Regions from separate parts of the Deinococcus psychrotolerans genome, predicted to be linked through region 1. Evidence: riboswitches for the same ligand, from Rfam matches in the RefSeq annotation. Region 1 holds a riboswitch; the other holds the start of a gene.
The links. A riboswitch is a leader RNA that binds a small molecule or an ion and turns the genes downstream of it on or off. The one in region 1 is predicted to bind cobalamin.
Positions count from the first base shown of each region.

Region 2: it holds a riboswitch for cobalamin, as region 1 does, so the genes downstream of both, EHF33_RS19210 (ABC transporter substrate-binding protein) here and EHF33_RS01950 (ABC transporter substrate-binding protein) in region 1, are expected to answer to the same signal.

Region 1 covers NZ_CP034183.1:393,724-409,339, reverse strand. Annotated here, with positions in the region: gene aceE (pyruvate dehydrogenase (acetyl-transferring), homodimeric type) at 1-561, shown strand, start outside; gene aceF (dihydrolipoyllysine-residue acetyltransferase) at 681-2,468, shown strand; gene EHF33_RS02005 (hypothetical protein) at 2,544-3,155, shown strand; gene EHF33_RS02000 (inorganic phosphate transporter) at 3,225-4,217, opposite strand; gene EHF33_RS01995 (DUF47 domain-containing protein) at 4,217-4,852, opposite strand; gene EHF33_RS01990 (glycoside hydrolase family 15 protein) at 4,933-7,272, opposite strand; gene EHF33_RS01985 (hypothetical protein) at 7,389-7,868, shown strand; gene EHF33_RS01980 ((2Fe-2S) ferredoxin domain-containing protein) at 7,856-8,194, opposite strand; gene EHF33_RS01975 (EamA family transporter) at 8,271-9,161, shown strand; gene EHF33_RS01970 (hypothetical protein) at 9,293-9,511, opposite strand; gene EHF33_RS01965 (hypothetical protein) at 9,595-9,813, opposite strand; gene EHF33_RS01960 (ABC transporter ATP-binding protein) at 9,823-10,611, opposite strand; gene EHF33_RS01955 (FecCD family ABC transporter permease) at 10,611-11,627, opposite strand; gene EHF33_RS01950 (ABC transporter substrate-binding protein) at 11,666-12,523, opposite strand; cobalamin riboswitch at 12,661-12,842, opposite strand; gene pheS (phenylalanine--tRNA ligase subunit alpha) at 13,005-14,024, shown strand; gene EHF33_RS01940 (HNH endonuclease) at 14,021-14,791, shown strand; gene EHF33_RS01935 (phenylalanine--tRNA ligase subunit beta) at 14,814-15,616, shown strand, end outside.
Region 2 covers NZ_CP034186.1:270,201-285,816, forward strand. Annotated here, with positions in the region: gene EHF33_RS19180 (Dps family protein) at 1-420, opposite strand, end outside; gene EHF33_RS19185 (VIT1/CCC1 transporter family protein) at 767-1,483, shown strand; gene cobT (nicotinate-nucleotide--dimethylbenzimidazole phosphoribosyltransferase) at 1,606-2,724, opposite strand; gene cobU (bifunctional adenosylcobinamide kinase/adenosylcobinamide-phosphate guanylyltransferase) at 2,739-3,269, opposite strand; gene EHF33_RS19200 (histidine phosphatase family protein) at 3,256-3,825, opposite strand; gene EHF33_RS19205 (adenosylcobinamide-GDP ribazoletransferase) at 3,822-4,565, opposite strand; cobalamin riboswitch at 4,949-5,087, shown strand; gene EHF33_RS19210 (ABC transporter substrate-binding protein) at 5,257-6,123, shown strand; gene cobO (cob(I)yrinic acid a,c-diamide adenosyltransferase) at 6,120-6,740, shown strand; gene cbiB (adenosylcobinamide-phosphate synthase CbiB) at 6,755-7,615, shown strand; gene EHF33_RS19225 (pyridoxal phosphate-dependent aminotransferase) at 7,608-8,597, shown strand; gene EHF33_RS19230 (cobyric acid synthase) at 8,719-10,116, shown strand; gene EHF33_RS19235 (cupin domain-containing protein) at 10,144-10,542, opposite strand; gene lsrK (autoinducer-2 kinase) at 10,554-12,113, opposite strand; gene EHF33_RS19245 (CynX/NimT family MFS transporter) at 12,589-13,827, opposite strand; gene EHF33_RS19250 (transporter substrate-binding domain-containing protein) at 14,205-14,990, shown strand; gene EHF33_RS19255 (amino acid ABC transporter permease) at 15,017-15,616, shown strand, end outside.

The DNA.
Region 1 (15,616 bases):
GGGCTGCATGACGCCATCGTGAAGGGGCTTTACCGTTTTCAGAAATCCGAGAACAAGTCGAAATTGCGGGCCCAACTGCTCGCCAGCGGCCCGGCGATGGGCGCGGCGCAAGAAGCCGTCAAATTGCTTGAAGGTTACGGCGTGGCCGCCGACATCTGGAGCGTGACGAGTTACAAGCAGCTGCACCAAGAAGCGCTGGCCGTTCAGCGCCGCAACATGCTGCACCCCACCGCCACTCAGGAAGTCAGCTACGTGGCCCAGCAGCTCAGCAAAGACAACGCCCCCGGCGTGCTGGTGTCGGTCAGCGATTATGTCAAGCTCGGCGCGGACGGGCTCAACGGCCACCTTGACCGCAAGCTGTGGACGCTCGGCACCGACGGCTTTGGGCGCAGTGAAGCCCGCGCAGAGCTGCGCGACTTCTTCGAAGTGGATGCCAAACACGTCACCGTGATGGCGCTCTACGCCCTGCTGCGCGACGGCAAGATCAAAGGCGAGGTGGTGGCCAAAGCCATCAGCGACTTCGGGATTGATCCTGAGCGGTTGGCTCCGGTGGTTCGCTAAGACCTGTCCCTCTGCTCTGTGGGCCTCCCTCTCCTTCAAGGGGAGACGCCCCGCAGGAGCGGAGGGATACTGCGCGGTTGCTCTTCCCCCACAACCCACACCCCCAAAAGGAAGTTCCCATGCCAACAGAAATCAAACTCCCCGAAGTGGGCGACAACATCGAGCAGGGCACCGTCGTCAGCATTCTCGTTCAAGTTGGCGACACCATTGAAGCGGGTCAGGCCGTCATTGAAATCGAAACCGACAAAGCCGTGGTGGAAGTCCCCGCCGAAGCGGGCGGCACCGTGGCCGAAATTAAAGTCAAGGTGGGCGACAGCGTGCCGGTGGGCGGCGTCATTTTGACGTTGGGCGGTGACACGACTCCTGCTCAGGCCGTTCCTGCCGCTTCTCCCAGTCAAGGCGGCGGCGATGAAGCCATGCTGGTAGAATCGGCTCCGGTGGCGGTGCCCACTGCCGTGCAGCAGCCCACCCCCCAGCAGTCCGCGCCAGCCAGCCAGCCAAGCAGCGGCGCAGGGCAAGATGTGGTTTTGCCAGATGTGGGCGACAACATCGAGCAGGGCATCATCGTCAGCGTGCTGGTCAGCGCGGGCGACGATATCACTGAAGGGCAGGCGATCATGGAGCTGGAAACCGACAAAGCGGTGGTAGAAGTGCCGTCGAGCGCGGCGGGCAAAGTCGCTTCGGTGTCGGTCAAGGTGGGCGATTCGGTCAAAATCGGCGGCGTACTGCTGACCCTTTCCGGTGAAACTGGAACGGACAGCGCGGCTGCTCCGGCGCAAAATGCACCTGCTCAAGCTGAGCAAGCTCCCACTCAAGCCAGCACCAACAACATTACCGATCAGCCCAACTTGCCTCCCGCCGCCAAAACGGGCGGAGCCATCGGCTCGGTGGAGCCAGCACCCGGCACCTACAACACCCAGACTTTTGACGGACGCGAGGTGGTTCACGCCGCTCCCAGCGTGCGCCGCTTGGCCCGCGAACTCGGCGTCAACATCAAGTCGGTGCAGGGTGCAGGCCCGGCAGGCCGCATCAGCGCTGAGGACGTGCAGCAAGCGGCCAAAGGCGGAGGCGGAGGCGGCGCACCTGTTCAGGCTTCTCAGGCCCAGCCCGTTGCCCAGCCGGTGCAATCTGCTGCCGCTGCACAGGCTCCCGCTCCGCAAGCGGCCGCCGCGCCCAGCGCCACCAAGTTGCCCGACTTTGCCAAATGGGGCACGGTGCGCCGCGAGGATATGTCAGGCATTCGCAAAGCCACCGTCCGCAGCATGAACGCCTCGACGAGCATTCCGATGGTCACGCACTTTGACAAAGCCGACGTGACCCGCATGGAAGAAGTCCGCAAGCAGTTCGGCGCAAGGGTGGAGAAAGCCGGCGGCAAACTCACCATGACCCACATCCTGATGAAGGTCGTGGCCAACACCCTCCGCAAGTTCCCCAAGTTCGGCGCGAGTTTGGATTTGGAAAACCAGCAAGTGATTTACAAGGACTACGTCAACCTCGGCGTGGCGGTGGACACTCCCAACGGCCTGCTCGTTCCGGTGCTGAAAAATGCCGACCGCCTCAGCATCACCGAGATGGTGCTGGAGCTCAACGAACTGGCCGGACGCGCCCGTGACCGCAAGCTCAAGCCCGACGAAATGCAGGGCGCGACCTTTACGATCAGCAACCTCGGCGGCATCGGCGGTTACGCCTTCACGCCGATTGTCAACGCGCCGGAAGTCGCCATTCTGGGTGTTTCACGTGGCAGCTTCGAGCCGGTTTGGAACCGTGAGACCGAGTCGTTTGAACCGCGCAACATGCTGCCACTCTCGCTCAGCTACGATCACCGCCTGATTGACGGCGCAGATGCGGCCCGCTTCGTTCGGGCTATTGCCGAATCGTTAGAAGACCCGTTCTTGATTTCGTTGTAGAAGCCGCTCAATGATGGCCCCTGCTGAAGTTGGCGGGGGCTTTTTTTAACCAAACATTTATGTAAAATAAGAATTATGAAGAAATTGTGGTTCGCTGCCAGTTTACTGCTCGCCTCCTGCGCTCCTACTCTGACCGCCGCCCCTAAGCCCATAGCGGGTGAGGTCATTGTAGAAGCAACTTTACCCACATTTACTTCTGTCTCAGATCTTTTTACAGGTAGCAACAAGGCGTTGTTGGGTGACACTGAATCCATAATATTGCTCTCGCTTCTTCCAAAAGGAGATGAAGGTTTAAATAATGAATCCAGAGCGGGTGTCAAAGGAATCACCACAGTGCAAGATTTATTCGTGAAAGCATACGAAGACTCTAGTCCCGCTATCAATTATGATACATTTTACCCTTTTCAGCGAGCAAAAGGAGGAAAAAGTGGTGGCGATTCTCTCAAAATGCTGAGTCAGCAGGGCGCTCCCGCTCATATCCAGGCAACTTGGCAAGCCACCGAAATAAACGGCAAAAATACTATTGATCTGGTCTGGGAAACCAAGCCTTTAGGCAACAAACTCCTGAGTGTCAAAGTTAAAGCGTCGGCTACCGACCCAGCTATCAACACTCGCACCATTGAGGACAGATGGATGGGGGAGTTTCTCAAAAATCCCGGTATTAAACTGATTGCCAGCGGACGCTAAGCCGTCTAAAGATTAAGCCCCCGCTAGCGTTCGGCGGGGGCTTTTATGTTGATTTATCGGAAAATCAGTTTAAAAAGCCTGCGCTACTTTCATACACACCCACCCCAGCACCATGCACGTCGGCAAAGTAATTACCCAAGCTGCGACGATGCGGCCCGCGACTTGCCAGCGCACTGCCTTGAAGCCTTTGGTGGCTCCCACGCCCATGATGCTGGTGGAAATCACATGGGTGGTGCTGACCGGAATGCCCAGAGCGCTGGCTCCCTCGATGATCGCGGCGGCGCTCATTTCGGCCACGAAGCCGTCAATCGGGCGCAGTTCCACCACGCCGAATCCCATGGTTTTGATGATTCGCCAGCCCCCCACCGCCGTGCCGAGGCCCATGGCCGCCGCCGCCGCCAGAATAATCCACAGCGGCACATGGTCAGGTCGGGTGCCGAGGTAGGCCGAGACCGCCAGCGTCATGATGCCCATGGTTTTTTGGGCGTCGTTGCCGCCGTGACTGTAAGCCATAAACGCCGCCGACAAAATCTGTAAGCGCCCGAACACCCGCGTGACGGTGCGGGGGCGCATTCGGCGGGCAATGAGCCACACCACCAAGAACATCAGCAAAATGGGAACCAGAAAACCCAGAACTGGAGAAGTGACCAGGCCCGCCAGCGTTTTGTTGACGCCTTTGGGAATCACCGCTGCCCAGCCGCCCGCCGCCACGCCCGCGCCCACCAAACTAAACACCAGCGCGTGGCTGCTGCTGCTGGGAATGCCCTTCCACCACGTCAGCAAATTCCAGATGATGGCGCTGACCAGCGCGGCGGCCACCAGCGTCAGCGAGGCGACGTCGGGGGCGATAATGTCTTTGTAAACCGTTTTGGCCACAGCGGTGCCGGTCAGCGCCCCGACGACGTTGAGCACGGCGGCCATGGCAATCGCCTGAGCGGGCGTCAGCACTTTGGTGGCGATTGAAGTGGCAATGGCGTTGGCCGTGTCGTGAAAGCCGTTGATGAAATCGAAGATCAGCGCCAGGGCAATAATGCCGATGAGAGCAAGCAGCGCGGTGGTCATCAGGCGTTTTTGAGCAGAATGTTTTCGACCGTCTTGGCAACCCGCTGGGCCTGATCCGAGGCGTCTTCGAGGAGCGAGATGATTTCCCCGGCTCTGGTGGCCTGAATCATCTGCTGCACGTCCATCACGCCGTCATACAGCGCGGCCTGTGCAGCGTCGCTGATGGTGTCGCCGTCATCTTCCAAGGTGCGGACTTCAGTGGCCAGCGCGGCCAGCTCCGGCACACGCTTTTTGTCTTCGATCAGCGGCATGGCTTTGGCCAGTACCACGCACTGGCGCTCCACCACTTCGGCGAGTCGGCGCATGGCTTCTGTCGGGGCAACTTTGTAAAGCCACAGCTTGCGGCCTGCTTCTTCGATAAAGTCGGTCAGATCATCAAGCTCGGCGTTCAAACTAATAATGTCTTCGCGGTCAAACGGCACGATAAACGAGTCGATCAGCATCTGGGTGACCTGGCCCGCCAAGCTGTCTCCAGCGTGCTCCAAATCGCGCAGGGTGCTGACATGCCCGCTGAGGTCGCCGGACGCAGACAGCAGGGTAAGCAGTGCGTGGGCAGTCTGCTGGGCATTTTGGGCCTGTGCGGCGAACAGCTCACCGAATTTCTCGTTCTTGGGCATGAAGCGTGATAAAACCATGACTTAAGCTAGCGGTTTTGCCCCTCCAAATGTCATTCTTTTATCAGATGAGGCCAGTGGCGCTGCACTTACGCCCCAACTCACGGCAGCTTGACCCGCCAGTCCTGACTTTCCCAGTTTTGTTCGGAGCGCCGCGTAAAGTGCAGCTCTGCCTTGCCCGCCAACTCCTGCGCCGTGAACTTGACTTGCCACAGTCCGAAGACGCCCAGAGTAGCCTCGCGGTCTTGGACATCTGTCCACTGCTGGGCGTCCCCGAAACCGAAGTGCAGGGTAAACGGCTGGTTGCCCTGAATGCACAAGTCCAGATTTGCAGTCAGCTCAAAGACCGGCGCGTTGGTCGTCCAAAACGTGACTTTGGGCGCGGGGGTGGCGACCAGGTAGCGGTCTCGCACGGTGTCCAGCGCTTCGTAAGGCTGCTGGTGTTGCCGCGTCCACAAGAGCTTGATGAACTCGGCGTGCGCCCACACCAGCGGCATGGCGCTGCCCGCCGGTTTGCCGGGCTCAAACAGCTTGACGGGGGCGGTGTCCCAGACTTGCTCAGGAAAAAGGCCGCCGTCGCCGCTGGACTTCATCATGGCCGCCAAATACTCGTCCGCCGATCCGCCGGACAACACCGCCAGATGCCCGCGCTCACCGGTGAGTAAGGGCCAGGGCCGCCCAATGCCGTCGTTCTGGCCCAAAAAGGGGCCGCCGTCAGCGGTGTTGCCGTAGCCGTCATGCTGATAGCGGTAATACAGCGGGCCGCTGGGTGTCTCACAGCGCAGTTCGCCGTCCACCACTTTGAGGCTGTTTTGAATGCGCGGGTCGGCGGCGTTTCTCAGGCCCATCCTGACCAGATACCCGAAATCCAAGCTGACCAACTCGCCCGCTTTGACTTTGATGTCGGCGGTGTTGGCAATACTCACGTCTTGCTGGCCGGGGTGCTCGGCGGCCTGCGGCGCGATGCGGATGTAGTAGCCGTCCACGCCGTACTTGGCGGCCAGGGGGGCGTCGTCTCCGCTCACATAACACCAGCCTTCCAAGCGGGCGTTCCAGTCGTCGGCGATGGCCAGAGCGGTTTGGGCCTCCTCGGCGCTCAGCCAAGGCACCGCCGCCACCAATCCGGCGATCATGATGGCCAGGGTGTAGGCACTGACGCCGCTGTTTTCTTCCCAGCGGTCTTCCTGACTGACCGGGCCGTGCCGCGCCAGATACCCGGCTGCCCTTTGCGCCGCCCACTCCAAAGCGCTGCGGGTGAAGTTGTCGTCTTGTTCGAGGTCGCGCAGCTTGGCCATCAAGATCAGCACGAAGGCGGTTTCGTCGAGCTGATCGCCCGACCAGTACGGCTCACCGTTGGGATACAGATTTTGCGGCCAGTGCCCATCCGGCGACTGCGCGGCCAGCAGATAATTGAGGCTGCGAACCGCGTCGTTGACCTGCCCAACGGCCAACAGGGCGGTGGCGGCCTCGACCATGTCGCGGGGCCACACCAGATGGTAGCCGCCCAAACTGCTGTGGGCCTGCCCAAACGGCACGCTGAGGCTGGCCACAATCGCGCCGGAAAAATCGCTGCCTTCGTGCACCCGAATGACTTGGGCGCTCAGGCGGGCGCGGGCTGTTTCGGCGTCTCCGGCGCTCGGCAGCCTCAGGCGCGAAGTCCAGGTTTGCCAAGTCGCCAAAAATTCTTCCCGCTGCAAGGCGTAGGGGCGCTGGAGGCTGCTGCGGGCGTGAATGGCCGCGCCCGCCGCGTGGTGGGCGAAGGCCAGCGCCAGCGTGCCGCGCGGCTGAGTCAGTTCGGCCATCAGCGCCACGTTGCCGTGTTCGGCTTTGCCGTGTTGCCAAGTCATTTCGCCGTTTTGATTAAAGTCCTGCCAGCCGTCGCTAACGCCCACAAATCCGGCGCTGGTTTTGCCGAAATCACCATCGGCCAAAAAAGCCAGAGAAGCGTCACCTTGCTGGGCGTACAGTACGCCGCCTTCTATCCAAGCGGTGTTGTCTTCGCCGGAGTCGGCCAAGTGCGGAGCCAGCAGCGCGTAGAGCGTGCCGCCGCTCAACTCATAGCGAATCAGCAGCGAGTCGTTTTCCACCGACGGCATGATTTCCAGCTTGAGGCTGAAGGCGGGGTCACGTGCCAGACGGTGTTCGATGCTGATCAGCGGGCCGTCTTCGTGGGGCGTCAGGCTGTAGATGCAGTCGCGCTTAATGTCCACCCAGCCGTCAGCGGTCTTGACGATAAAGGTTAAGTCGCGCACCTGCGGCTCGCCGCTTGACGGCCAATAGACTTCATTGACCACGCCGTAGCCGACAGCGGCCCGCACCCGCCCGCCGCCGAGTGCGCCGGTCACGGCGTCTTTGTTGCTGCTCGTCCAAGTGGGCTTGAGGCCGGGCCGTCCGGGGGCTTCGGCGGCGTGCGGCTGAGGTTGGGCGCTGAGGTGAGACATGGTTCCTCCAATGTAGACCTCTAAGCTCAAGCGCAGTTATCACAGTGAAGTGAAATCGGCGGGCAAAGCTACCGAATATGCAGCTTTTGAGCGCCCGGTGCATACTCGGAGGTGACATGGATCCCGATTCCAAACAACCCTCACCCAAAGCCGCTTGGATGCCCAGCGTGGCCGCCGAAACACTCAAAAGCTCAGAGCGGCAGCTTCCCGGTGGGCGGTACGGACGTCCCGTCCTCAGTGCGGTGTTTGTGATGAATTGGCTGTATCTGCCACTGACGCTCAAAGCGGATACACCCACGCTGAAATGGAGCTTTGTAAGCCTTTGGCTGATTTCTAGTTGTATTGTGTTGGCACTTTGGTTTTGGCAACGTCAGCATCACATTGAAGATACTGAGCAGCGCTCTTGGTTGGACTTTCAGTTTCAATGGAAGTATTTCTGCTTTATTTTATTTTGGTTTGGACTGAGCTGTTGCTGGAATAGTTTTTCTCCCAATAGGCAATGGTCAGCCTTGCACCTAGTACTAGCGTCACTGCTGCTCGGCAGCTTAATCTGGCTGATTCAGTCATGGCGTCAGCGCCGCACTCAAGGCCCGTAACGCCGCTCACCCGGCAACTCGGCCTCGTCGTGAATGGCCTGCGCCACCTGCCTGGCCAGCGGGAAATCCACCGCCGCGTACCAGGCTTCTTCCATTTGCCCGTCTCTTGTCCGGTAACACGTCATTACCGGCCCGGATTTGCAGCCGCCCAGGCAGCCGGATTCAGTCAGGCGAAGACTGCCGCCCGCCTTGTAGTAGGCCAGCTTGTCTTGCTCAAGCGCGTTCCAGACGGCGCGGTAAAGGAGATCGGAGCCGCGAGCTTTGCAGTTGCTGTTCTGACAGATCAGCAGGTGGCCGGTGGTGGGAAAATAGCGTGGGGCAGACATAGGCTCCTGAGCTTACAGGTTCGCGCCCTCCCCGTTGCCCTGACTTGTGACAAAGTGACGGCGCTAGAGTAAGTCCATGCCGCTCCGTAGCCTCATGCTCGCCCTGATGATCACTTTTATCTGGGGTGTCAATTTCGTCGTCATTAAGCTCAGCGTCAGTGAAGCGCCGCCGCTGCTGGTGGCCGCCTTGCGGTTTGCCCTCGCCGCGCTGCCCGCCATCTTTTTTATTCCGCGTCCCCAGATGCGTTGGCAAACTTTTTTGGGCTACGGCCTCGCGGTGGGCGTGATGCAGTTCGGTCTGCTGTATTTGGCTATTCAGCTCGGCCTCAGCGCTGGACTGGCGAGTCTATTGATGCAGATGCAGGCCTTTTTTACGGCGATGCTGGCGGCTTTCTTGTGGCGCGAGCGGCTGCCCGCCAACCAAATCGTGGGGATAGCGCTGGCCTTTGCGGGCATGGCGGTCATCGGTTTGCTGGCCGACCACCACACCAGCATCGTTGGCTTGGTTCTGGTCTTGGTCGCCGCTCTCGGCTGGGCCATCAGCAACGTGCTGGTCAAGTCGGCGGGCAAAGCCAATATGCTCAGCTTGGTGGTGTGGTCGGCGCTGATTCCGCCGGTTCCCCTGACCCTGATGACCGGCCTGACCAGCGGCTGGGCCAGCATCGGCCACACACTGACGCACAGCAGCCTCGGCTTTTGGGCGGCGGTGGCGTTTATGGGGTATTTCAACACGGTGCTGGGCTTCGGGGTTTGGAATTGGCTCATTCAGCAGCACGGAGCCAGTCGCGTCGCGCCGCTGTCACTCTTGGTGCCTGTGTTCGGAATGGTCAGCAGCGCTCTGTATTTTCAAGAAACCTTTCCGCCGCTCAAGGTGCTGGGGGCCGTGTTGGTTTTCGTGGGCTTGCTGGTGCATGTCTTTGGGGGCCGGATCGTGGAGCGCTGGAAGGTGCAGGGCGTAGAGGCCTGAGCCGCAGGGCATTCATTGCCTTTGCGTAGAGCCGTCCCCGCCCCCCGTCCGATTCGGTAGGCGGAATTGAGAGAGAGGCCGGTGAATTTCCGGTTCCTATGCCGCAATTCAAACACACAAAGCGGGAAGAGTCAGCCGAGCCACCGCCGCAGAACAGGGCTGAACTGACTATTCGGAAGTTGGCGTAACAAGAGCCGGAATAGTGCCGTGGACAAGACGACGGTTACCGCCGTGATGATCAGCTTCTCTGGCAAGACCTGAACGAACGCCGCCTCAGACATCAGCGAAAGGATCAGCGCCGCGATAACCACTGCTACCCAGCTTGAACCCGACAGACCCAAAACACGCATACATGAGTTTATCAAACTGGTATCACTCAAACTACCGCTTCCCTGTGCCGGATCACATTCACTGGCCTGTGTGAACGGTCAATTCAGAACCAAGCCACAAAGAAGCGCTTGAACCGGCCTTCCGGGACGAAACGCAGCAACCACCGGCCCAGCGCCGTGAGCAACACGAACGTCGCCGCCACACTGACCAGAGCAATCGGCAACTTCCTCAAAAAGTCCGCCGTCCCCGAACTCAGCGACACCACCACCGCTGTGCTGACTATCGCCATCCAGTTCCAACCCGAAACACACAGAAAACGCATCCCTCCAGCTTAGCCCTCCGGCACCACCACCAAGCGCCCTCCGTGCCGAATCACGTCTACCTGCACGCCATAGACCGCTGCCAAATGCTGGGGCGTCAGCACACTTTCGGCGCTCCCCTGCGCCACCACCCGCCCCTGATGCAGCAGCAGCAGGTGATCGGCGCGGGCGGCCAAGTTGAGGTCGTGCAGCACCGCCACCACGCCCAGGCCGCTCCCCGCTTCTTGCCGCAGCGTTTCGATCAAGTTCAGCGCGTAGGCCAGATCGAGGTGATTGGTCGGTTCGTCCAGCAGCAAGAACTGTGGATTGGCGGCCAGAGCGCGGGCCAATGACACGCGCTGCTGCTCGCCGCCCGACAACTCGGCCACCGCTCGATCGGCAAAGTGGGCGGTGTCGGTGCGCTGCATGGCGCGGTCGATGGCCTGTTCATCATCCAAGCTGAGACTGCCCAAAGACAGCGGATGGTGCGGAAACAGTCCCCACAACCACTCACCCGCTCCGCGCCCCAGCGCCACCACGTCGCGCACTTTGGTTTCGGTGGGCAGCGCTTCCGTTTGGGCCAAATACGCCAGCGAGCGGGCACGTTCACGGCGCGAGTAGTCCGGCAAAGCGCGGCCCTGATACTGGACTTCGCCGCTCTGCACCGGCGTCAGGCCAGCCAGCGCCCGCATCAGCGTGGACTTGCCGGCTCCGTTTGGCCCGATGATGGCCGAGAAGCGCCCGCGTTCAAAGGCGGCGCTGACCTGCTGCACCGCCAGCAGGTCGCCCGCCTTGACCGAGAGGTTGAGCGCCTCCAGCATTATGTTTTTTGCCGCCGGAGCAGATAAAGGAAAAACGGGCCGCCCAGCAAAGTCGTGACCACACCCACCGGCAACTCGGCGGGGCGGGTCAGGGTGCGGGCCAGCAAGTCCGACAAGACCAGCAGGGTGCCGCCCGCCACTGCCGAAACAGGCAGCAGCACCCGGTAGTCCGCGCCCCACAGCCGCCGCACCAGATGAGGCGTAACCAACCCCACGAAACCGATGATGCCCGCGTAACTGACTGCCCCCGCCGTGCAGAGGCTCGCGGCGATGATGACCAGCAGGCGCAGGCGCTCGACCGGCAAGCCCAAACTGCGGGCCGTCAGGTCTCCGAGTTGCAAGGTGTTGAGCGCTTTGGACAGCAGCAGCAGCACCCCGCCGCCGATCAGCACGTAGGGCAGCAGGCGGCCCACCTGCGGCCAGCCCGCGAAGGCCAGATTGCCCAGCGTGAAGGCAAAGACCTGACGGATGCGGTCTTCGCTTTGCAGCAGCAAGTAAGTGGTGAAGGCCGTGAGGATGCTGCCCACCACCACGCCAGCCAAAATTAAGCGGGCGGGCGGCAAGCGGCCGCCTTCGCGGGCAATCGCCAGCGCGATAAAGACACTCAGCAGCGCCCCCGAGAGAGCAAACAGCGGCAGCCACAAGGTCGTCAGCCCCAGCGCGATCACCAGCGTTGCGCCCAGCCCCGCGCCGCTTGCCACGCCCATCAGGTACGGGTCGGCCAACGGGTTGCGAAAAACGGCTTGAAAGGCCCCGCCGCTCACAGCCAATGCCGCGCCCACCAAAAAGCCCAGCGCCACACGCGGCAATCTCAGTTGCCAAACGATCACGTCGTTGCCACTCAGTTCGGCTCCGTTCAGCCCATGCCCGATGGCCTGCAGGGTTTCGGCGGGCGAGATGGGGACGCTGCCGAGGCCGATGGCCAGCAGGGCAGTCACGAGGGCGGCGGCGAGCAGCAGCAGGGTGGGGAGAGAGACAAGCGCCAGACGGCGAGAAACTGCAATCGCTGCGCTCACTTCACCCCCTCTCCTGCGGCGCTGCACCCGTCCCGACCTTACTTGAACAGTTCAGGATGCACCACTTTGGCCAGCCCTGCCAGCGCCTGCGGCAAACGCGGCCCCGGACGGGAAAGGAGCTGATCGAGCGCTTTGTCTTCCACCACGCGGCCCAACTTGACAGCGGGGATGGTGTTCCAGCCGGGGCGGGCTTTAGCGGCGGCGAGGTTCATTCCAAAAATAAACTGCGGAGCCGATTTGACCACCAATTCAGGGCTGATCTTGGGAAAGTCGCCCAAACTGGCCGGAATGATATTGATGGCCCCCGCTTTGGTCAGCAGCACGCCGATAAAGGAGTTGGGGCCAACCGTGTAGGGCGTGGGGTCAATTTCGTAATAAGCGGTCGGCTTTTTGGCGGCGTTCTTGGTCAAGATTTCAACTTTGGCGATGTCGCGACGCATCTGAATGATCAGCGCTTTGGCCTGCGCTTCCCGGTTGATTATTTTGCCTAGGATTATTGTTTTGGAAAACACTTCTTCATAGGTTTCAGGATTGACCGCCACTACAGTGATTCCGGCATTGGTCAGCGGCTGAATCAGGTCGCCGTATTTGCTGACGATCACGATGTCGGGCCGGAGGGCCACCACCGCTTCGATGTTGGGCTGGTACAGATTGCCGACTTTGGGCAACTTGGTGACTTGGGCGGGAAAGTCGCTGTATTCGTCGACGCCCACCAATTTGCCGCAGCCGCCGATGGCACACAGCGTCTCAGAGTCGCTGGGCAAAAAGCTGACGATCCGCATCGGCTCGGCCTTCAGCGTGACTTTGCGGCCCAGATCGTCGGTGAGGGTCAGCGGGTAAGAAGTGGCGTGGGCAGCGCCAAGCAGCGCGGCACTGAGAAAAATCACTTTATTCATGAGGAGTCCTCCTCCCCAACCGAAAAGCCGCCCCACCGAACTGGCATCGGGGGCGGAAATAAGCGTCCAGCCGTCTGTTGATTACAGGCCGAGCGTTTCCCTTTCCGCGAGGGGTAAGCTGCATCAGTCAGCCCTGCGCGGGCCGCTGCGGCGAGGCAGGCATTCGGACTCGGAAGGCCGTGCTCGTGCGTGTTCGGCTTCCTTACCGCTGCGCGACAGTGCCGGAATGGGCCAAATAGGCCGTCACCGGGCTTCCCCTGCGCTCACTGCCCTCAGTCTACACCGCCGCTCGCCCTACACCTTGACCCGTACCAACTCAGCGGCTAGGCTAAGCAGATGTCGCCCCGCTCCGGTACACTTTCGCCGTTTATGCAACGCGGGGCCGCGCTGACTGCTTAAAGTCCAGCGCCCGCTGCCCCGCTTGTATGTCATTGCAGGCGGGGCTTTTTTTGTGCCGCACCCAGACCGAACGAGGAGAAGTATGCAAGAACAAGCACTGCAAGAAATTGCCACCGCCACTGACGTCGAGGCGCTGCAACAAGTCAAGACCAAATATGTCGGCAAGTCCGGCCTGGTCACCAAGGAACTCGGCAGCCTCGGCAAGCTGCCGCCCGACGAGCGCAAAGCACGCGGGGCCGAGATCAACGCCGTGCGGGCCGCCTTAGACAGCGCCCTGACCGAGCGCGAGACGGTGCTGAAACGCGCCGCGCTGGACGCCCGCTTGGCCTCGGAAGCGATTGACGTGACCTTGCCGGGGTTGAGCCTGCCTGCCGGCGGCCTGCACCCGATTACCCGCGTGTACGACGACCTCATTGAGATTTTCACCCGGCTGGGCTACGATACCGTGGAAGGGCCGGAAGTCGAAGACGAGCACCACAACTTCGAGGCGCTGAACGTGCCTTGGTATCACCCCGCCCGCGACCTTCAGGACACCTTCTGGCTGGAGGACGGACGCTTGCTCAGGACGCACACTTCACCGATGCAGATTCGCTACATGGTGGATCACACGCCGCCGCTCAAGATCGTGGCACGCGGTAAGGTCTACCGCTACGAGGCCACCGACGCTACCCACGAGGCCATGTTTCACCAGCTCGAAGGCCTGGTGGTAGGCGACGGCATCAAGATGAGCGACCTCAAGGGCACGGTGGCCGAGATGGCGCGGGGACTGTTTGGGGCGAACGCTAAAGTCCGGTTTCAACCGAGCTACTACCCGTTCACCGAGCCGGGAGCCGACTTCGCGGTGTGGTGGGAAAACCCACGTGGCGAGAGCAAATGGCTGGAGCTGGGCGGCTGCGGCATGGTGCATCCGAATGTGTTTAAGGCCGTGGACGATTTGCGCGAGGCAGCGGGCAAGGAGCGCATCTACGAGGGCAAGACAGGCTTCGCTTTCGGGCTGGGGCCGGAGCGCATCGCCATGCTCAAGTACGGCATCCCCGATATCCGCTACTTCTACGCCAACGACCCGAAGGTGATCGGGCAGTTCAGGGGAACGCTGGGGTGAATGGAGAGGAAAAAACTAGCACAAGAAGACCGTGGACACGCTTAGAAACACTTGTAGCTTTTGAGTTTTATCTCGTAACACCATTTGGGAAATTTCATAGAAGCAATCCAGAAGTGATCAAACTTGCCGAGAAATTGGAGAGAACCCCATCAGCTTTGGCTATGAAACTTTGCAATTTAGCCAGCTTGGATACATCTCTAGCTGCCACTGGCCTCGTCAATGTATCTCAGTTAGATAAATCACTGTGGCAGGAAATGGAAAGTGACTGGGAAAGCTTCTTTGAGGAAATAAAATCAGCCAGCATGAGCTTACTCCCTGACTCCTTGCCGCTTGAATCTGCTGACTCCAATATGAGTTGTGAGGGTCTGGAGAGAGCAGTAATGAGCCAAGCTCGTGTAGGACAGATGGTCTTTAGAAGAGCCGTACTCACGGCGTATGATCAAAAATGCTGTATATCTGGACTTGATATTCCACTCTTACTCAGAGCAAGCCATATTTTACCTTGGGCAAAAGATAAGGCCAATCGGCTTAATCCAATGAATAGATTATGTTTGTCGAGTATCCACGATCAAGCCTTCGATAAAGGCATTATCACCATATCGGAAGATTGGAGACTGAGAGTTTCGCCATTATACAAGGATGTCAAACAAGGCTTTTTCCGATCTACTTTTCTTGAATTTGAAGGCATACGAATCACGCTGCCCAAGAGATTCATTCCCAATCAAGAGTTTCTGACTTTCCACCGAGACAACATTTTTCAGCGCTGACATTCAAACCTGAGGACAACCCATGAAACTTCCCTATTCCTGGCTCCAAGAACTGATCCCCCACCTCCCGCCCGTCAATACCCTTGAACCCGTCTTCGCTCAACTCGGCCTGCCGCTGGAAGGCATAGACGACGCCCCCGCCCCACCCGCCGGGGTGCTGCTGGTGGCCGTCACCGAGGCCGCCGCTATGCCCGGCACGCAACTGACCAAGCTCACGCTCGATACCGGCCCACACGGCCCGCGCACGATCGCCAGCGGCGCACCCAACGCGGTCGGCCTGCCTGCCGGAACGATGCTGGCGCTGGTGGTGCCCGGCACCAAACTGGGCGACATGGAGTACGGCGTCCGCAGTTTGCAGGGCGTGGAGTCGTGGGGCATGGCCGCCAGCGCCAAGGAACTCGGCATCGGCGAGAGCAGCGCCGGACTGCTGCTGTTTCCGGCGGGAACAGCCCCGGTCGGCACGCCCCTGGCCGATGTGTGGGCCGCCGACAGCGTGCTCGACATCGAGATCACCCCCAACCGCGCCGACGCCCTGAGCGTGCTGGGCGTGGCCCGCGATCTGGCGGCCTTCCTCAAGCTGGAGCTGAAAGAGCCGTCAATGGGCTTGGCCGCCAATGGCAAAGGCCAGATTGAAGTCACCCTGCCGCCCCGCGCCGTCACCCTGGAGCGCGACCCCAGCAAGAAGCTGCGCTTCGGCTCCGATCATTTCTCGGCCCGCACCGTCAGCGGCGTGCACAACGGCCCCGCGCCGGTGGAGATGCAGCGCCGCCTGACCCTGGCCGGCATGCGCTCGATTGACCTGATCGTGGACAGCAGCAACTACGT
Region 2 (15,616 bases), on a different replicon from region 1:
CACTTCATGCGCTTTTCGCATATTGGCGGCGATGCTCTGGTTGTCGGCCATCAGCTCACGGAGCATATCCAGCGGAGTCACAAAGTCGGCGTTGTTGTCTTGCACAGTCTGAAGGCTGGAGATATGCGAGATGGAGCGCAGCGTGGTGCCGCCCAGCTTGCGAACACGCTCAGCCAGCGGATCGGTGCTGCCCAGCAATTGATCGGCCTGCTCGTCGAGCATCAGGTGATAATCGCGGAAGTGGCTGCCCGACAGGTGCCAGTGGAAGTTCTTGGTCTTGAGGTACACCGCGAAAGCGTCGGCGATCAGGGGGTTGACGGCCCCGACGACGGCGCTGACCTGATCAGGGGTCAGATCGGTGGGGGTTTTCAGGGCAGCAGGTGCGGGATAAGGTTTCTGAAACGTGTTGGTCTGAGTCATCAAAAGCTCCTTTATAAATAGGCGGCCACTCAGCAGCGAAGAGAAAATGTCAAAGGAATGCTGGTCTGGAAGGGTTCCAGAGGCGTTTGTCCCTCAAGCAGTAAAGGCCGGCAGCGTTAAGTGGAGGTATGAATCTGGCAGAAAACAAGGAACAGTAAAGCTGCGGTGAGAAGCAGGCCACGACCGAATAAGCTCTCCACTTTGCTAAGCGCCCCGGCTGATTTAAATATCGCCATGTCTCTCTTTAAGCCAACATAACTTTTTAGACTGATCCCAAAACCTATTCATCTCGCAAAAGAAAGAATCACTTTTCGCAGCAGTACACTGCCCTGTCACAGGAGGCCCCATGTACAGAGCGGTCAACAGCCACAGAGAAACCCATTTCACGGGCTCGGAGATGGTGCGCGACATCGTGATCGGCATGAGCGACGGCCTGACCGTCCCCTTCGCGCTGGCCGCCGGACTGTCGGGCGCAGTTGCCAGCGGACACGTGGTGCTGATCGCCGGGATCGCCGAGATGGCCGCTGGAAGCATTGCCATGGGGCTGGGCGGGTACTTGGCGGCCCGCAGCGAGCACGAGTCCTACGTCTCGGAACGTGCCCGCGAGGAAAAGGAAATTGACGAGAAGCACGACGCTGAGATTGGCGAAGTGCGGGCCGTCTTTCAGAAATACGGGCTGACCGGCGACCCACTCGAAGCCGCCACACAGGCCATCACCAGCAACCGCACGACCTGGGTTGATTTCATGATGAAAGAAGAGCTGGGCTTGGAGGAACCGGATCCGAAACGGGCGCTGAGATCAGCCCTGACGATTGGGCTGGCGTATATCGCTGGCGGCGTCATTCCGCTGACGCCTTACGCGCTCAATTTGACGCTCAGCCGGGCGCTGCTGCTGTCGGTGGTCTTGACCCTGATCGCTCTGTTTGCCTTCGGGGCGCTCAAGGGCCGCTTCACGGGGTCATCGGTGCTCAAGAGTGCTGTCCAGACCATGTTCGTGGGTGCGGTGGCTTCGGGTACGGCCTTCTTGATCGCGAGGCTGGTGTCCGGCTCGGGCGGACTATAGGGTCTGCGGCTAAGGTTTTTCAACTTTCCAGATGACCGGGTCGCCTGTTCCAACTTCACCCGGCAACTGACCTAACGCCCAGCGCTTTCCATACCCACGCAACCAACAGCGGCTGTGCTCCGTCAGCCCTGAAGGCTGTGCTCAGGCGCTAAGGCGGGTTCTGAGCCGCCCGGCACACCGGCTTCCTCAAACGTCAGCATTTCGCGCAACGTCGCGGCGGCGGCCAGCAGGAACGGCGCAGCCAGTACCCCCCCGGTGCCCTCGCCCAGCCGCAGCCCCAAATCGAACATCGGCGTCAGCTTCAAGTGGTCGAGCTGAGCGCGGTGGCCGATTTCGGCGCACAGTCCGGCGGCAAATAAGTAATCGCGCAGGGCTGGAGCGAGCGCTACTCCAATGAGCGCCGCTGAACCTTCCACGAAGCCGTCTACGATAATGGCCCGCTTTAGGGCCGCCGCCTGAAGCATCATGCCGAGCATGGCCGCGATTTCGTAGCCGCCGAGGTCGGCCAGCACGCCCAGCGGGTCGCTGAGTTGGCTGCCTCGGCGGGCCAGCGCGTCCCGAATCACCTCAACTTTGTGGGCCAAAGTCGAGTCGTCCACTCCGGTGCCGCGCCCAGTGACGGCGGCGGGATTGAGGCCCAGCAGCTTGGCGCTCAGGGCGCTGGCTGGGGTGGTGTTGGCGATGCCCATTTCGCCAGGAATCAGCACGTCCGCGCCCGCGCCGATGGCCTGCCGCGCCACTGATGCGCCCGCCGCGATCAGACTCAGGGTTTCTTCCCGCGTCATGGCGCTCTCAAGCCGCAGGTTGCGGGTGCCGCGCCGGGCGGCGGCGCGAATGAGCTGGGGATGATCCGGCAACTCGGCGGCCACGCCCGCGTCCAGCACATAAACCTGTGCGCCGAGGCTGCGGGCGATGGCGTTGACGGCGGCTCCGCCCGCGCCCGCCGGGGTGGAAAGCAGGAAGTTGCCCACCATGGCGGGCGTCACCGTCTGCGGAAAGGCGCTGACGCCCTCAGCGGCCACGCCGTGATCGCCCGCTGCCACCACCACCGCCACGCCGCGCGGGTGCGGTTTGGGGGTTCTAAAAACGCCCGCCAACCGCACTGAAATTTCTTCGAGCTGGCCCAGTGCACCGGGCGGCTTGGTGAGCTGAGCCTGCCGCTCACGGGCGGCCTGCATAGCCAGTTGGTCGGCGGGAGTAACGCTGCTGAGCAAATCGGCAAGGTGATCAGACAAGTTCATGATGTTTCCTCACTTCATTTCAGGCGCAGGGGCAGGCCGCTGACCAACAGGTGCGCTTCATCGGCGGCGGCGGCGAAGTGCTGATTGGCCCAGCCCAGCAGATCGCGGTAGCGGCGGGCCAGTGCGTTGTCTGGGACGATGCCCAGCCCCACTTCGTTGCTGACCACGATCAGGGTGGCGCTGTTGTGTCTGAGCAAGTCGTCCACCCGCGCCAGCACCTCACCGTCTTCCCGCTCGGCCAGCATCAGATTGCTGACCCATAAGCTCAAGCAGTCCAGCAAAACGGTGGGCGTGTGCGCGGTTTGTAGGGCTGCCACCACGTCCAGCGGCTCCTCAAGGGTGATCCACTCGGCGGGGCGGTCGCTCTGGTGGCGCTCGATTCGCGCCCGCATTTCGCCATCAAAGGCCTGCGCGGTGGCGAGGTAGGTCACGGCGTGGCCGCTCAAACGTAGGGCCTGCCGCTCGGCGAAGCTGCTCTTGCCGCTTCTGGCTCCGCCCGTGATGTAGATGAGCTTGCCCGCCTTGGTCAAGTTAGAGTCTGTCAAGGTTGAGTCCTTCCAGCCACCACGCGCCGCCTGCCCGCCTCAGGTGGGTCACGCGGGCGTGGTGAATGCGGGCCGCACTGAAGCCGAGTGTCAGGCGCAGGGCGGCCAAAATGAATCCGGCGTGGGTGAAAGCCAGGGTTGTTTCGCCGGGTAGGGCGTCGAGCCAGGTCTGCACCCGTGCGTGAAAGGCTCGCCCCGTTTCGCCCCCGGGCGGGCCACTTTCCGAAGTGGGGTCGCTCAGCGCGTCGATCCAGTGGCGCGGTTGAGTGCCGTAACGGGTTTCCAATTCGCTCCAAGTGTGTCCGGCCATCTCACCAAAGTCGGCTTCCAGCAAAGCGGGAGAGCGCTGAGGCTTATCTAGGCCTGCCAAAGTTGCTGTTTGCAAGCAGCGCCGCGCTGGACTGCTCCAGACCTGTGCGCTCTCAGGCAGATGCAGAGCACGGGCCTGCCGTTCTCCCTCCGGCGTCAGGGCGGCGTCGTCCTGTCTGCCAGGATAACGGCCCTCGGCGTTGCGGGGCGTCTGGGCGTGGCGAATCAGGTACAAATCGAGCGTCATTTCGGCCAGCCCGCCAGCGTGATGAGCACGGTCAGGGCGCTGAGTTCAGCCACCTCGATACACGCGCCGTACACGTCGCCGTTGATGCCGCCGCCCAGTCGCCGCGCTGCGAAGGCGGCCACCCCCAGTGCCGAGAGCAGCGCCGCCGCAAATCCTGCCCAAGCCTGCGAAAAAAACAGCGCGGGCAAGGCCACCAAGCACGCCACCGGCCACCAGCCTTCCCGCGAGCGAGCGCCCAGCGACTCGGTTCTTGCCGCCGGGTAAAGGTTCATGGGAGCCAACACCGCCAGCCGCGCCGACACCGCCGCAATCAGCAGGGGCCAAGCGTTCGGCAGCGCCTGAAGCAGCGAAAAGCGGATCAGCAGGGCAATCACCCCCGTCGCCAGCCCGAAGGCCCCCACATGCACGTCGCCCAGAATCCTGAGCCGCTCGGCGGGCGACTTCATGACAAACAGGGCGTCGGCGGCGTCCACCAGCCCGTCAAAGTGCAGCATGCCGGTCAGGGCCAGCCAAGCCGCCACCGCCAGCGCCGCGCCGACTCCCGGTGGGAGGTGCAGCCACTGACAGGCCGCCCACACCAGCGCCGCCCCGCCGCCCACCGCGTAGCCCGCCAGTGGGTAAAAACCGCTGGCCCGCGCAAATTCGCCTTCCCCCACCTCGCGCACGTGCGGCAGCGGCAAGGTGGTCAAAAAGGTCAGGGCCAGGTGAGCTGGGCGCAGCAGGCGGCCGAGGCCGCTCACCACGCGTACCGAATCAAATCTGTAAAAACCAAGCGTCAACCTCAACTCAGGCAACCGGAACCAAAAAAGCGCCCGGCGGGGGCGCGTCAAAGTCGGAAAGTCGGGGATGCTGAGCCGGATAAAGGCCGCAAGCCGTTTCCCTGCTCCTGACGCGGAAGCAAGTTCAGCAGATCATCAATAAGCCCCGCAGTGAGCAACCGGACTGAAACCGTGGCGCGGCCGTGCTCGACAACCGTGCCGGACTGTGCTTGCCCCGTTTGCTGGGAGGCATTTACCGGACTTCTCTCAAGCAGAGCGGGTCAGGTCAAGCGCTGATCCCAGCGGGAGTGTAGCACTCGGGGCGGCGTTCCTCCTTTTTGCGCGGCGTCCGCTGACCGCTCTTCCCAGTTCCGCGCTGCCCAGTTCTGCTAAGCTGCCGGCACCTGAGGTTGGGGAAGTCCGGTGAAATTCCGGCGCTGTCGCGCAGCGGTAATCAGACGGAGTTCTGTAAGCCCGAATGCCTCTCAGGGACGCCCCACACCAAGCGCCGTAAGGCCGCGTGTGGGGCACCTCTCGCCGTCAGAGGGCCAAGTTGTGCGTGCTGCTGGAGATCACCTCCGGCACGGCTCCGCGCTGGCCCCAGCCAGATCGGGCTTTTTTTTGCTGTGCTCCCGCTCTGGCTGCTCTCGCCCACGCACACCGGAGCTTACCCATGCGTCACCCCGCCACTTTCGTTTTGTTTGCCCTGCTGTCCAGCGCCGCCGCCACCACCTACCCGCTGACCGTCACCGATGATCTGGGCCGCTCCGTGACCTTGAAAAGTAAGCCGCTCAGAATCGTGGCGATGCTGCCCTCGCACACCGAGACACTTTTTGCCATCGGAGCGGGCGATCAGCTGGTCGGCGCGGACAAGTACAGCACCTACCCCGACGCCGCCAACAAACTTCCCAAAGTCGGCAGCGGCTACCAGCCCAACATCGAAGCGATCTTGGCGCTCAAGCCCGATCTGGTGCTGGCCGACGAATCGGCAGGGTCGCGCCTGACCGAGAAGCTGGCGGCGGCGGGTCTGACCGTCTACGGCGGCACAGCCCAGACCTACAACGAAGTTTTCGAAAAAATCGCGGTGCTGGGCAAGCTGACCGACCACGAAACTGGAGCGGTCAAGCTGATCACCAAGATGCGCTCAGAACTCAATGCCCTCAGCGCCAGCGTCGTCAAGTTGCCCAAAGTCAGCACTTACTACGAGGTCGATCCTGCGCCGTATTCTGTCGGCCCCAATTCGTTTATCGGCGTGCTGATCGCCAAAGCCGGCGGCCAGACGATTATTCCTTCCACTTTGGGCGACTTTCCCAAAATTGCCCCCGAACTCATCGTCAAAAGTAATCCGCAGGTGATGGTCGGCTTGACGCTGGATGAAGCCAAGAACCGGCCCGGCTGGAACACCCTGAGCGCCGTGAAAGCGGGCCGCGTCTTCAAGGTCACGCCGGAGCAAAACGACGCGCTGTCGCGTCCGGGGCCGCGCCTGCCCGACGCCCTGAGAACGTTGATCCAACTGATTCATCCGGAGGCGCTGAAATGACTTCGGGCGACGAAGCGACCCGGCAGCGCCGTGAGGCCGCCATGCAGGAATTGCAGGAAGCCAACGACAGCCACACCAAGCAGGAAGGCATCAGCAAGGGTCGGCGGGGGCTGATCATCGTCAACACCGGCAACGGCAAGGGCAAAACCACCGCCGCGCTGGGCCTGATGATGCGGGCGCACGGGCGCGGCCTCAAGACACGGCTGTTTCAGTTTCTCAAGCACGAGAATGCCAAATTCGGCGAGCACCGTACCCTCGACGCGCTGGGCTTGCCGTATGAAGGACTGGGCGACGGTTTTACCTGGCGTTCGCGCAACCTGGAGAACTCCGCCGAGATGGCCGCGCACGGCTGGGAACTGGCCAAGGCGGCCATCGAGGCGGGCGAATACGATTTGATCGTGCTCGACGAGTTTACCTATCCGCTCAAATACGGCTGGGTTAGTTGGCCGGAGGTGGAAGCCACCCTGAAAGCCCGCAGTCCGCTGATGCACGTGGTGATTACCGGGCGCGGCGCTCTGCCCGAACTGATCGAGCTGGCCGATACCGTCAGCGAGATTCAGCCGGTCAAGCACGCCTACAGCGCCGGAATCGGAGCGCAGATCGGGGTGGAATACTGAGGCGAGCCGTGCTGCTGGCTCTCGCGCTGGACGCCTGGGGTGAGCCGCCTGCCCGCCTTCATCCGGTGGTCTGGATGGGAAATTACCTCAAGTGGGCGCGGCAGCAGTGGCGGGGTCAAACGCCTTTCCTCCAACTGGCGGAGGGCACGCTGACCTGGACGCTGGGCGCGGTCATCAGCGCGGCGGCGGGGCAGCAAGCGCGGCGGTTGCCGTGGTGGGCGCAGGGCGTACTGCTCAAGCCCCTACTGGCCCGCCGAGCGCTCTTTGACGCCGTCAGAGAAGTCCATAGCGCTTTGGCCCATGACGACTTGCCTGAAGCGCGGCGCTTGCTTTCATGGCACTTGGTCAGCCGCGACACCGCCGAGCTGAGCGCCTGCGAAGTGGCGGGCGCGGCGATTGAAAGCTTGGCAGAGAACCTTTCTGACAGCCTAATTGCGCCGCTGCTGGCTTACCGGGTGGGGGGGCTACGACTGGCCGCCTTCTACCGCTACGCCAACACCGCCGACGCCATGTGGGGCTACCGCACGCCCGAGCTGGAATGGGCGGGCAAATCGGCGGCCCGAACCGACGACCTGCTCAACCTCGCGCCCAGCCGCCTGACGGCCCTGTGCGCCTTGGTGGTGGCTGGGCAGCCGAAAGCTTGGCGAGTCTGGTGGCGAGATCGCTGCACCACCACCAGTCCCAACGCGGGCCATCCGATGAGCGCTTTTGCGGGGGCGCTGGGCATCAGATTAGACAAACGCGTCGTCTACACCCTCAACCCGGCGGGCCGCTCACCCTGTGCCGCCGACTTGCCGAGGGCGCTGCAACTGGCGGAGCGCACTTTTGGTCTGGCGCTGTTGGTGCTGCTCGTCAAAGGGAAAAGTCGTGCCTGAGCTCCTTCCACGTGTCCCACACGGTGGCCCGGGCGCTGAGCCGTTCAGGGGCCTGGATTTCAGCGTCAATGCCAACCCGTATGGCCCTAATCCAGTTCTCTTGAAGGCGCTCCTCGACGCCGACCACACCCATTACCCCGACCCCACCTACTTTGAGACGAGACGCCAGCTGGCCGACTGGCACGGCGTCAATCCTGAAAACGTGGCGGTGTCGGTGGGCGCGTCCGATCTGCTGCACCGCCTTGCCCGCGCTTTTTTACCGGTTGGCGGCACGCTGCTGAGCCTTCACGCCCCGTTTGGTGAGCTGGCCCGCGCCGCTCAGCTGCAGGGCAACCGGATCGAGGTCATGACTGATGTGCCCACCGATTTACCTCCAAACGCAGCTTTGGTCTACGTCGGTTATCCGCACAATCCGACGGGGCAAGCGCCGACTCCCGACCAGCTCAGCCAGCTCTCCGAGCAGTGCGCGGCTTCCGGCGCTTTGTTGATCGTGGACGAAGCCTACGCCGCCTTCGCGGGATTGCCCGACCCGCCGAGGCATCCCCACCTGATCCGGTTGCTGTCGCCGGGCAAAGCGCACGGTTTGGTGGGAGCGCGGCCCGCCTACGCGCTGGCGGCGGCTCAGCTGATCCGCGCCCTCGATAATCTGGCTCCGGCTTGGCACGTTCCGGCGAGCACGGCGGCGGTGCTGGCGAGTTTGCCCGAAGCGCAGGCGTTTTTGGCTCAAACGTTGCCACAAGTTCGGCGTCACGCGGAGGATTTGGCCGAGCAGCTCGGCTTGTTTGGGGCAGTTCAGCACCTCGGCACACCTTACTTGCTGCTTAAAGTCGGAAATGCTCAGCAGGTCAGCGTCGTCTTACTCGCCTCCGGCATCAAAGTCCGGGACTGTACCAGCTACGACCTGCCGCAGTGGATTCGGGTGTCGGCCCGCTTGCCGGGTGAGAATGCCGCGCTGATCGAGTCCATAGAGCATTTGTCGTAAAAGTTTCAAAACTTTTACGACCGAGCGGAGCGAGCGAAATACGTGTTAGAGCAGATGGGAGTGGAATTGGTGGGGTGCTTTTCCACAACAATGGAACGGACAAATGCTCTAAGGAGGCTGTATGGGTAAGGCCATCATGATTCAGGGTTGCACCAGCAACGCCGGAAAAAGTTATCTGTGCGCCGCACTGTGCCGCATTTTGTCAAATGAAGGTGTGCGGGTGGCTCCTTTCAAAGCCCAAAACATGAGCAACAACGCGGGCGTGACCCCGGACGGCCTGGAAATGGGCCGCGCTCAACTGGTGCAGGCGCGGGCGGCGCGGGTCACGCCCGACGTGCGGATGAATCCGGTGCTGCTCAAACCTGAAGCCGACACCCGCTCGCAGGTGGTGCTGCTGGGCAAGGCCAATCCCGAACTCACCGCGCTGGGCTGGCGGGAGCGCAAACCGCACCTATGGCCGCACGTGCAGAGCGCCCTGCACAGTCTCATGGCCGAGTACGACGTGGTGGTGATCGAAGGCGCGGGCAGCCCCGCCGAGGTCAATCTGCGAAGCTCCGACATCGTAAACATGCGGGTGGCGCTGGAAGTCCGAGCGCGTGTTCTGCTGGCCTGCGATATAGACCGGGGCGGCGCGTTTGCTCACCTGCTCGGCACCTGGCATTGCCTGAGCGCCGATGAGCGGCAGTTGCTGGGAGGCTTTTTGCTCAACCGTTTTCGCGGCGACGCCCGCCTGCTCTCGCCCGCGCCCGAGTGGTTGGAGCAGCAGACTGGTGTCCCCACCCTCGGCGTCATCCCGATGCTGGATATTCCGCTGCCGGAGGAAGACGGGGTGGTGTCACGAGAACCCTCAGGTTCGTCAGAAGGTTTTGTGGCGGTGGCCCGCTTGCCGCGCATTTCTAACTTAGATGAATTCGCGCCGCTGGGCGAGCTGCTGCGCTGGGTGACCTCGCCCGCCGAGCTAGAGGGAGCGCGGGCCGTTATCTTGCCCGGCAGCAAAAGTACCGCAGCTGATTTGGCGTGGCTGCGTTCCAGCGGTCTGGCCGCCGAAGTGGTGCGGCAAGCGCAGCGGGGCATGCCGGTGCTGGGCATCTGCGGCGGCCTGCAAATGCTGGGCGAGCGCCTGAGCGACCCGCACGGCGTAGACGGCCCGCCGGAAAGCTCAGGATTGGGGCTCCTCCACTTGGACACCGAATTTGCCCCTGCCAAAACCACCCGTCTAACCACATTCACCGACTCAGAAACGGGCCTCAAGCTGGAAGGCTACGAAATTCATCACGGCCACACCCGCGTGGGCGGCGCGGTGGACGAACTCGCTCCCGAGCTGCTGTGGCGCAGCGGCAATGTGCGCGGCACCTACCTTCATGGCCTGCTGGAAAATCCAGCGTACTTGGAGCGCTTCTTGGGTTGGGCCGGTTTACCGCTGCCGGAGAGCTTGGACACTCTGGACGCCCGCTTGGACGCCATTGCCGAGCGGGTCAAAGCCAGCTTGGACTGGGAGCGGGTGCGGGCCTTGTTGTGAAGAGCCTCGGCTGCCGGGAAAGGCGTTCTAAAGGTCACCGTCGTTGCCGAGCTTTGGCCCGATGTCCGGCACCGGCTGGCCCGGCTTCCATTCCACGACCACACCGTCGTCGGGGTTATGCGGCGCTTTGATGAACACTGCCCGCCACGGCACCTTGCCCTCGTTGACGAGGTAATGCATCTCCATCGGGTCGCAGCGGTGGTAATCGCCCGGCCCCAGTTCTACTCGCAGGCCATTCGTCCACATCACCGCGTTTCCTTCCAGGGTGTAAAACGATTCCTCGGTGCGCTCGTGGTAATGGTTGGGAAAATCTTGACCGGGCGGTAACACCACCACGCCGAAATCGGTGCGCGGGCCACGCGAAAGGTAGCCGGGGCCGTAGGTGTCGTAGCGTAGGGGCGTCTCGTCAATTTTGGCTTTGTGCATATCGTTCTCCTTTAGAGTCCCGGAGCTTTCCACAGCGAAGTGGTAATGCCCTGATCCACCAAACTCCGCTGGGCAGCGTAGGCAATTTGCCAGCGGCCGGTTAGCTCAGCGTACAGTGACCCGAGCGCCCGGTTTGGCTGGTAGGTGCGCTCCCAACTCACCAGCGCCTCGCCGCCCTCGACCAGCGAGGCGTAGACGCCCACGCCCGTTCCGGCGGCAATCGCCGTGCCCAGCGCTGTCGCTTCCTTGACCACCGGCACCCGCACAGGCTTACCGCTCACGTCGGCCAGAATCTGGCACCACAATTCACCCTTGCTGCCGCCGCCCGCGAAGGTCAGTACCTCGCTGTCCACGCGGGTAAATTGCTGAATCAGCAGCAGGTTTTGCACGCTGACGATAGCGGCATGTTCCTCCAGCGCCCGGAACAGTGCGCCCCGGCTGGATTTGACAGGATCAAGCGAGAGATTGAGGAACGACGGAGCGGCGTGATACCAAGCGCTGTAGCGCATGACATCGCTGAAAATCGGGATGATGCCGTAAGCGCCGGGCGGCACCTGGCGGGCCTGCTCTTCCAGTGAGCTGTAGGCGTCGCGCCCGCCCAGCTGCTCCTGACGGCGCTCCTCGTCGCAGTACGTGTCGCGAAACCAGCGCATCGCCGCGCCCACAAAAAAGGAGATGGTTTCGGCCTGCCAGACCCCCGGCACCGCGTGGCAGTTGATGCGGATGTCCATTGCCGGATCGGTTTTGGGCTCAGCCAGATTGACTTCCTGTTGCCAGAATGTGCCGCCCAGAATGGCCGTCTGACCGGGACGCACCACGCCCAGCCCCACGCAGCCGAGTTGCACGTCTCCCCCACCCATCACGACGGGTGTGCCGGGCCGCAAACCAGACTCCTCGGCGGCGCGTGGAGTGACGACCGCAAAGGCGGTGCCGGATTCGAGAACGGGGGGAAACAGTTCGTTGGGCAAGCCCAGATCGTTTAGGCCTACCCTCGACCAGTCGCGGCGAAGCAAACTGAACATCCCACTGGTGCAGGCGTTGGATGGATCGCTGGCCAGCACGTCGCCCAGTCGGTAAAGCACCCAGTCGCTGAGCATGCTGACGCGGTGAATGCGCCCGAACACGTCCGGCTGGTGCTGCTTGATCCACAAAAGTCTCGGCACGGCGCTGAGCGCGAAAGTCTGGCCGCTTTCCTGATAAGTTTGCCGCTCGACTTGCGCGTGGTCGCGCTGAAGCAAGCGCACCTGCTCGGCGGCGCGGGCATCCACGTTGGCGCAGGCCCAGATCTCGCGGCCAGACTCGTCATACAGCACGATGGCCTCGCGCATACTGCTGGCGCTGACGGCCAGAATGCTCTCCGGCGCGGCCCCGGCCTGAGCCATCACCCGCTGGATGCACTGACAGATCACGCCCCAGTTGCGCTCCACGGCAAAGTCCATCACGCCGGGGGTGCCGTCATTCTCGTGCGTCCATTCCTGAGCGGCCACCGCGACTTGCTGGCCTTGCGGCGTGAACAGCACCGCCCGGACGCTGCCGGTGCCTGCGTCAATGGCCAGCAGGAAGCCGCTCACGCCCGTTTCCTCAGCCGCAGCACATTGAGGTGTTCTCCCGCCAGCGACCCAGCATAATAGCCAATTTGAGCGGGCTGCTCAAAGCCCTGATCCGCAGAAGTCTGGTGCCGAACTGCGGCTGCGAAATGGCGATGATCTGCTGCTGAATTGGAGCATCGAGACATTTGGCCTCCTGAGTCGTAAAAGTGAGAGAGCACGTCGCCGCCCGCGCTGATCAGTTCAGGCCACCGACTCTGCACCGCTGGCGGCAAGTTCCAGATTCTTCACAGCACGCTCCTGTGGCTTGACAGACCCGAACTTTGAACCAATAAGGAATGTGTTTTCGTTTGGCCTGAGTATAAGGGGGCCGGAGCAGCAAAGGCGAAGATGCAACCTTCAAATGTGATTGATACTTACGGCATTGAGCGGCCTCTGCTGCGAGTTGAACACGTCTGAACACTGTTTGGGGACATGCTTATCTTTAGCGGCATTCGTTTCAAATTGTTGGTCTGCTCCGTGTCCGGCCGGCTGCCACCCCGGTAATCAGCACCAAGCCCGTCATCGCCAGCAAGAACAGCAGCGGCGCGTGCCAGTTGCCCGCTCTGTCGTGCAGCGCTCCGAAGAGAAATGGGCCAGTCGCCGCCAGCGCGTAGCCGAAGCCCTGAGCCGTCGCCGAGAGCTGCGGCACCTGCGCCAGATTGTCGGCCCGCACAGCGATGAACATCAGCGCGAGCGGAAAGGTGCTGCCCGCGCCGATGCCCAGCAGCAGCAGCCACGGCAGCGGCGTCAGCGGCGCAAGCAGCAGGCCCATGACGCCCGCCGCGCTGATGAGTGCTGTAACCACCGCCAGCGGCACCAGCAGCCGGGGCCGCGCTGCCAGCACCGGCACCGCCAGTGTGAAAGGCAACTGCACCACGTTGGCAAAGGCCAGCATGAGCCCCGCCTGCGCCGCCGTGAAGCCCTCGTCTTGCAGCACTTTGGGCAGCCAAGTCAGCCAAGTAAAAAACACCAGCGACTGAAAGCCCATGTACAGCGTCACCGGCAGCGCGTAGGGATTTTTCCACACTGACGGCCCCCCTTTGACTGCTGTTCGGGCGTGTGTCTGCCGCCCGAAGACGGCGGGCAGCCAAGCCAGCACGCCAGCCGCCGCCAGCAAGATCCACACGCCCACCGACGAGCGCCACGCGCCGCCCAGCGCAGTCATCAGCGGCACCGCCACCCCCGAGGCCAGCGCCGCGCCGCCCACCACCGCCAGCGTGTACAACCCGGTCATCGGCCCGACGCGGGTCGGGTAATCGCGCCGGATCAAACTGGGCAGCAGCACGTTGTTCAGGGCGATGCCCGCGCCGACCAGCACCGTGCCCATCAAAATGACCGGCAGCGTCGCGCCGATCCTCAGCACGCTGCCCAACCCGATCAGCGCGGTGGCCAGCAAGATGATGGTTTCGTTGCTGTAGCGGCGGCTCAGCAGCGGCGCGAGGGGGGCCAGGATGCCCCAGCACAGCAGCGGCAAGGTGGTCAGCAAACTGAGTGTGGCCGCGCTGACGTTGAGCTCTGCTTGGATCTGAGACAGCAGCGGCCCGAACCCGGCGATGGGCGGGCGCAGGTTGAGCGCCACCAGAATCAGCCCCACGATCAGCAGGGGCGCGGCGGCGGGCTTGCGGCGTTGTGGAATTTGCGGCGTTGTTCTTGCCGCCTCTGGGGGCTCGGGGTCGGCTTGGTGAAAACGGCTCATCTGCACAGGTTAGCGTGCCGAGTCCTGCTTCCCGACTTCAGTTCAGGATTCAGCCACCAGAGCACGCCCAAGTAAACTCTTGAGCCGCACTCATCTGCACTGGCGCGTTAGGAGAGAATCCATTTCTCTCCCTGCCCCCCGAGAGCAGCAGTGAACTGAGTCGGTCGGGCTGAGCGCTGGAAGCGGTAGACTCGGCAGGCAAATTCAATTGTGGAGTAGACAAGGCGTCTAAGTTCGCCTTAAGCTGTAGCTCATTAAAGCCATCTTCGGCTGATCTGAGGATGCTCCTTTATGGCTGGGGAGCGCCCGCACAGTCGGCGGCACTCCAAGTTCGAGATTCAAAGATTCGAGATCTAGGATTTTCCGGAGGATTTCAAATGAAGCGAACGAAGACCGCACGCGGCGGGTTGCTGCTGATTTCTCTACTGCTGGCAGCGAGCGCTCAGGCTCAGGACACGATCAACGTCGGAGCCAACATCGGCAACGTGCCGTGGGAATTTCAAGACGCCAGCGGAGCCAACGTCGGCTTTGAAATCGAGCTGGTCAGCGAGATCGCCAAAAATCTGGGCAAAAAGGTCAACGTCGTCAACACGCCGTTCAACGGCCTGTTCGCCGCCGTGCAGTCGGGGCGCATCGACGCCGCCATTTCCAGCATCACCATCACCAAAAAGCGTTTGGAAACCGTGTCGTTCGCGCAGCCCTACTATGACTCCGACCAGTCCCTCACGGTGGCGAGTGGCAGCACCCTCGGCAAAATCAATACCTTCAAAGGCAAAACCGTCGGCGTGGACACCGGTTCGACCGGCGCGGTGTGGGCCTCTGCTCATCAGGCCCAGTACGGTTACACCATCCGTGAGTACACCGGCCTGAATCCGGCCATGCTCGACCTTAAGGCCGGGCGCATCGACGGCTACATCTCCGATATTCCGGCTCTGTTGTATTACGCCAAAATCACTGGCGGCGTTAAAGTCGTGGAGCGCCTCAAGACCGGCGAGCAGTACAGCGTGATGTTCGCCAAAGACAATCCGCTGGCCGCGCAGTTCAACACCCAACTCGACGCCATGAAGAAGAGCGGCTACCTTGCCAAGCTGCACCAGAAATGGTTCGGGGTCTTGCCGGAGAAGGGAACCTCGACGGCCACCCTCTTGCCGATGCCCAAATAATTGCGCTCATTTGATGGCGGGTGCCGGTGAAACTGCTCGACACTTTCTTCAATCTCGGCGTGCTGCAATCGGCGCTGCCTGCTCTGCTGCGCGGCCTGCTGATCACCTTAGAGCTGGGGGTGATCAGCGCCGTTGTGGGCACTTTACTGGGCCTGGTGGTGGCGCTGATGGGCCTGTATGGGCCGCGCTGGTTGCGGGCGCTGGTGCGTTTTTACATCGACGTGCTGCGGGCCATGCCGCTGCTGGTGTTCATGGTGCTGATCTACTACGCTCTGCCGTTCGTCAAGATTTTGCTGCCCGCTTTTACCTGCGCCGTTCTGGCGATTGCCTTGATCGCCTCAGCGTATGTGGCCGAGATTATCCGCTCAGGCATCGAGGCGATTCCCACCGGACAGTTCGAGGCGGCCCGCTCGCTGGGCCTGCGCGGCTGGGACGTCATGACCAGCGTGATCTTGCCGCAGGCGCTCAGAATCGTGGTGCCGCCGCTGACCGGCAATGCCGTCTCGATTATGAAGGATACAGCCATCGCTTCGGTGGTGGCTTTGCCCGAACTGCTCCAGCAGGCCACCTCGCAGCAAGCACTCTCGGCCAATCCCACCCCGCTGGTGGGCGCGGCACTGATTTAT